DNA from 2 places in the Rossellomorea sp. NPDC071047 genome. Region 1 is predicted to be linked to the other one. Evidence: riboswitches for the same ligand, from Rfam matches in the RefSeq annotation. Region 1 holds a riboswitch; the other holds the start of a gene.
What was found. Region 1 has a riboswitch for S-adenosylmethionine ahead of ACQKFO_RS18410 (2,3-diketo-5-methylthiopentyl-1-phosphate enolase). Riboswitches for the same ligand answer to the same signal wherever they lie in the genome.
Positions count from the first base shown of each region.

Region 1 (3,169 bases):
TCACTATACCTTTACCTCCTCTCCCCACTGGGATAGTGCTTTACGGAGCTCACTATGGGTATCTGCTGCATCTGAGAGAGACTCTCCCCTTAAAACTGCTTCAATTGCTTGGATGAATGCCTTCCCCCCTCCAATTGCCCCATCTGGATGGCCATGGATGCCACCGCCTGCATTAATGACACAATCTAAACCAAAATCCTTTATCAAAAGCGGAACAAGCGCAGGGTGGATGCCTGCTGACGGTACGGGCAATGCTCGTTTTAGATGATCGTCATCCTTCGTTAACTCATGGCTGATCGACAGGACTTGATTCTTATCTAATGCGACGCTTCCGTATGGAGATGGAAATAAAGAAAAATCAGCTCCGGCCATTCTTAAGAATTTCCCTAACCATAGAGAATAACTCACACCATATGCAGGAGATGAAGCAACAGCACCTGCGAATGCAGGATGGGCCATAATAGGCAATCCGATTTCAGGGTCCTCCCTCAATTCCTGGAGAACATCCAGTCCGTAAGAGAATACATTGAATAAAAGGGCATGGGCTCCAAGCTCACGTGCTTTTCTTGCTTTATCACGTAATTCTGAAGTCCTTCCTGTCAGGTTTACAGCATACAATGTTTTCTTACCTGTCTCTTCATACAGCTCGTGTAATACTCTTTTCCCTATACTGATCCTCTCAGCGAAAGGTGTCAGTGAATTATCAAAAAGAATCTCATCGTCTTTTACTACATCGACTCCCCCGAGAGCCTGTGCCCTTAATTGAGTTTCAAGGTAAGTAAGATCCCTGCCGATTACGCCTTTAAAGATGCTCATTAACAGGGGTCTGTCTTGTGCACCCGTTAGCTCCCTGATTCCTTCTATTCCAAACCGTGGTCCAGGATAGGCTTTTTTCAAGTCACTGGAAAACTCTATATCTACTAATTTCACTTCACCATCCAGGGAAAGCTTCCCGAATACCGTAGTGAGGATGGCCGGAATATCATTGGAATAATTATGACCGGGATAGCCGATCTGCACTTCACCCCGGGAGCCGCCTTCCTCTTCCCACTCCTTCACGGAAACGACTCTCCCCTTGTACTTCCGCAATTGATCCTGTTCCAGGAGAGGTAAGTCCGTCCATGAACCGACCGTCAATCCCAGGGCGATCCCTTCTGCCTTTTTCTCGAATGAACCACTCTTTCCCTTTATTTCATATGTGGCTATCACTTCACTCATTGTTGTCCTGCCTCCTTTTTAATTATGCTATTTTTAGCCGCAAGTTGATTTCATACGCCTGGGCAAACAAAAAAACCTCTTCCAAATAAGAAGAGGTTTGATAAAGTCACTCTTTCTTATCTGTCAGCTTTATTGCTGCAAGAATTAGCACCGTGCTTGAATAAGTCGGTTGCCGGGCTTCATAGGGCTGGTCCCTCCGCCTGCTCTTGATAAGAATTTCATTATTCATTATTTCAGTTGGATTATTGCACCAATTTCAAATTCTGTCAATCCCTTTTGTTGAATAATTCTAAATTTTCTATACGTGAAATCGCTTCTTTTATCCGCTCGTTTGTGGTTAATAGTCCTACACGTACATACCCTTCTCCGAATTCTCCAAAGCCTACACCCGGGGCTACAGCGACTTTGATTTTTTCAAGTAAATAAGTAGAGAACTCTACAGAGCTGAATCCATCAGGTACTTTTAACCAGGCGAAGAAGGAACCTTGTGGAGCTTTTACATCCCACCCTATATCCTGAAGTCCGGAGATTAATAGTTTTCTCCTTTCTTCGTATGTTGAAACCAGAGAATCTACACATTCCTGGGAACTTAAAAGGGCAGTGGCAGCCGCTTCTTGAATAGCACCGAACAGACTCACATATAAGTGATCTTGCAGGAGGTTGATCGCTTCTATGACACTCTTATTCCCTACTGCAAACCCCACTCTCCAGCCAGCCATATTATACGTTTTCGATAATGTATAAATCTCGATCCCCACATCCTTTGCTCCATCTGTTTCCAAGAAGCTTATGGGCTTATTTCCATCAAACCCAATAGCTCCATAGGCAAAATCATGTACAACACATATATCATGCTGATTGGCAAGAGTGACTGTTTCTTCAAAGAATGATTCTGTGGCGATCGCTCCAGTAGGGTTATTAGGGTAGTTCAGAAACATTAGCTTCGCATTTTCCAGCTCATTACGGGAGTGTTCACTATAATCAGGCAGAAAGCCATTCTCCTCTCGCAGAGGCATTTTAATCATACGAGCTTCTGCCAATGCTACCCCTGATAAATAATCGGGATAACCGGGATCGGGCACCAATACCCCATCACCAGGATTCAATAAACATTGAGGGATTTCAACTAACCCGGCCTTTCCTCCGAACAGAACGGCTACCTCTGTTTCCGGATCTAATTCCACATCATATTCACGCAGGTAGAATGCAGCAATCGCCTCTTTAAAGGACGGTAAGCCGCGAAATGGAGGATACTTATGATTGGACGGGGAAGCTGCTGCTTCTGTCAGTTTCTCCACAATATGTGGAGGAGTCGGTTGATCCGGATTTCCCTGTCCCAAATTAATGACATCATGTCCCTCTTTGACAACAGCATTCACTGTTTTTGCCAGGGATGCGAAAAATTGTTCAGGTAATAAATCTAATCGTTTTGCCTTTCCAAAGGTTTTCATACACTCACCCACTACATTTTTTTGAAAATTAATTACTTTCAAATTCTAGTCACAAATGATATAACGGGAAATAAAGAATGTAAAGGAATAAATTCCAAAAAGTCATTAATGAGGTGAAAGAAATGATTCAAAAGTTAGGTCTTGCACAAATCGATATTGTGTTCGGACATCCCGAAGAAAACAAGAAAAAAGTAGAACGATGGGTTAAAAAAGCTAGTGAAGAAGGCTGTGATACAGTTGTGCTCCCTGAGCTTTGGACGACTGGATATGACCTTACAAGAATGGATGAAATCGCTGATGACGGAGCAAAGGATTCAACCTCCTTCCTGTCTGCCTTGTCAAATAAATATTCCATTCACATTGTAGGTGGTTCTGTTGCAGAGAAAACGCAGGATGGGGTGTCCAATACCCTTCTAGTTACGAATTCAAAAGGCGAGTTGGTGAAAAAGTATTCGAAGCTTCACTTGTTTAAGCTGATGGATGAACATCATTATTTACTT
Region 1 is NZ_JBNNJT010000005.1:361,532-364,700, reverse strand. Features, by position in the region: gene ACQKFO_RS18415 (2-hydroxy-3-keto-5-methylthiopentenyl-1-phosphate phosphatase) at 1-4, opposite strand, end outside; gene ACQKFO_RS18410 (2,3-diketo-5-methylthiopentyl-1-phosphate enolase) at 4-1,218, opposite strand; SAM riboswitch class I at 1,332-1,434, opposite strand; gene ACQKFO_RS18405 (pyridoxal phosphate-dependent aminotransferase) at 1,485-2,669, opposite strand; gene ACQKFO_RS18400 (carbon-nitrogen family hydrolase) at 2,792-3,169, shown strand, end outside.

Region 2 (3,169 bases), on a different contig from region 1:
TCCGTTTCCGATTGCTGAATACACCGTAACGGCCGTTGCTGTAATGTGGGAAGGCGTGATTTCTTTAATGTACCGTAATCCGGCTGGAATAAACAGGCCAATGGCAAGACCTTGCATGACAGCCGATGAATAGACAAGCCATAGACTAGGTTCAGTAAAGTAAAAGAGCCAGCGGAGCATGGAAGCAGCACCTGCCAAGGCAGCGACGGTTAACAAACCGAATTTATCAATCCATCCACCGGCGATCCTCATAAAGGGGACCTCCGATAACACTGCAATCAGGAACGCAAGACCAATCCCTGCATACGTTCCACCTGAGTCTTCAACAAATAATCCAAAATACACATTGTTTGCCAGATTCGGGCCGAACACTAAGAATGTGACCGCTAAAAAGATAAGGAACTTTTTCATCGTGAATAATTCCTTCATCCCTGCCTTTAAATCAAGCTTGGCTGCCGCCCTCTCTTTCGGAAAACGGAACGAAAGGAATCCGGATAGGACTAAACAAATAAAGAAAGAGTAAAAAATGATGGTAGGCCCGATGAATCCTTCTGAAAGTCTTCCCATCATAAAGACTGCGATACCAAAGCCCAAAGAGCCGAACAGGCGGATATTTCCATAGTTATACCGGACTTTACTTGTATACTTCAAGCTTATACTATCGGATACAGGAATGATCGCACTTTGGAAGATTGCAACTAGAATGGCCACGATAAGCAGGCCATAGTAAAAGTCCATGAACAAGTAACCGAGTGCAAAGATCCCTGCTACTAAAGAGGTTAAACCAAGAACCAAGGTGGGACGATTGGTCGTGTCACTCACCATTCCCCATATAGGCTGGAAGAAAATCATCATAATGGGGCCTACAGACATGATCGTTCCAATCTGATAACCATTTAAGCCCACACTTTCGCTCAAATACACACTGAGTAAGGGATATAAACTACCAACACCGAAGAACGTCAATAAATAAAATCCTTGTAAGGTAAAAATTTGATTTCGTACAGTTCTTTCCACTACCGTATCCCCCAAGATGTTTTTTGTCTTCCTTATAGTAGACCTTGAACGGTCAATTGTCTATGAGTTTATACCTTATTATGGATAAAATCATACTTTTGTTGTTGGTAAGGAAGGAAATAGACTGATGTCCATGCTACAGAAAAAATTCCCGTTTGACTTTTTCCAGTAAACCCTTTAAAGTATGGAAGTATATTTAAATCAACTAAATACGATATTCTTCTTATCCAGAGAGACGGAGGGACTGGCCCTGCGATGTCTCGGCAGCGGACTCATATTGAGTGCTGTGCCACATCCAGCAAGCGAAATGCTTGAAAGATAAGAGGAGTGTTTCGTTCTTTTGAAACCTCTTCTTATTTTGGAAGAGGTTTTTTGTATGTTAGTAAATTGGACGTCAAAGGAGTGTTAGGAATGAATCAAGAAAGAGGAAATTTATTGGCGTTACTGCCTTTGATCATATTTGTTTCACTGTTCCTTGGAGCAGGCATCATTTCGGGAGACTTTTATGCGTTTCCTGTACTAGTATCGATCATCATTGCATCTGTGGTAGGTCTTGTGATGAACCGAAAAGAGACATTAACGGCTAAGATTGAGCGTTTCGCTAAAGGAGCCGGTCACCCTGATATCATGATCATGGTCTTTATCTTCCTGTTAGCAGGAGCATTTTCCGGAGTGGCTGAAAAGATGGGGGCCGTTGATTCAACCGTAAACTTCGCCCTATCCGTGCTCCCTGGTAACTTGATCATCGTTGGATTATTTATTATTGCTGCTTTCATATCATTATCAATGGGTACGTCCATGGGAACGATCGCAGCACTTGCGCCAATCGGTGTCGGGATTAGTTCAGGTACAGATATTTCCATGCCCCTTGCGATGGCGACAGTTATTGGAGGAGCGATGTTCGGAGATAACTTATCATTCATTTCAGATACGACCATTGCAGCTGTTCGTACTCAGAAAACGGAAATGAAAGATAAATTTAAAGTGAACTTCTTCATTGTATTACCTGCTGCAATCGTGACAATGGTGATTCTCCTTGTTCTTACTATGGGGAATCAATCAACTGTCGGAGTGGAAAGCTTTAATTGGATTAAAATTCTCCCTTACCTTGGAGTTATCATCGGTGCTCTTGCAGGTTTAAATGTATTTGTCGTTTTGTTAGGCGGAATTGTTTTAGCTGGAATCATTGGATTCATAGATGGAAGCTTTACTCCAGCCAGTTATTTCGGCAGTGTGGCCGATGGAATGACAGGGATGGCAGAGATCGTGATTCTATCCGTACTGATTGGCGGAGTTGTCGAACTCATCCGTTATAACGGCGGTATTCAGGCTTTACTATATCATGCTACACGCAAAATCAAGTCTCCTCAGGGAGCACAGCTTGCTACTGCAGGATTAGTGAGTTCTACTAACCTTTGCACAGCAAACAACACGATTTCAATCATTATTGCCGGTCCACTTGCCAAATCGATTAGTGAAAACTATGGAGTCGATGCCCGTAAATCAGCCAGTATCCTTGATATTTTCTCTTGTTCGATTCAAGGGCTGATCCCTTACGGAGCACAGGCCCTGTTAGTGGCTGAAGTCGCGGGCATTTCACCGGTCAGCATTATCCCATATGCCTTCTACCCTATCTTGATTGCTGTTTGCGGTTTGATTGCCATTCGATTCGCACTACCGAAATTCACACGTAAATCAGCACCGGAAGCAAACTCGGTTCGATCTTAGTAAATGATAGTAGAGAGACAAATCCTTTGGGGTTTGTCTTTTTTTTGAGCTAAGAAAAAGCAGATTCCGTTTCCGGTAATCTGCTCACTTTTTATAACAAATCATTTACATGATAAAGCTTACCACTTTCGATTTCGCTTTCTGTTACGAGTTTAACCAGTGCATTAGCGACCGTATCCGTTTCACGAAGCATCCCTTCCTCTTTGTAGCGCTGAAAGGATTCTACATCGGCAAAGGCTTCTTTAGAGGAGGAACGGATTTCTCCCTGCATATCCGTATCCATGACACCCGGGCTGAAGGCAATCACTTGATGGCGGCTATGCTTTTTAGAAAGCTCCAGGCTTACGGTTTCCGTCAGCATGTTCACGCCGGCTTTGGTTGCGCAGTACGTACTCCATCCGTGAACAGGACGACTTCCTGCTCC
Region 2 is NZ_JBNNJT010000009.1:22,147-25,315, reverse strand. Features, by position in the region: gene ACQKFO_RS22015 (MFS transporter) at 1-1,017, opposite strand, end outside; SAM riboswitch class I at 1,238-1,342, shown strand; gene ACQKFO_RS22010 (Na+/H+ antiporter NhaC family protein) at 1,429-2,745, shown strand; gene ACQKFO_RS22005 ((S)-benzoin forming benzil reductase) at 2,837-3,169, opposite strand, start outside.
Region 2: linked by a shared signal. The riboswitch ahead of ACQKFO_RS22010 (Na+/H+ antiporter NhaC family protein) and the one ahead of ACQKFO_RS18410 (2,3-diketo-5-methylthiopentyl-1-phosphate enolase) in region 1 are both predicted to bind S-adenosylmethionine.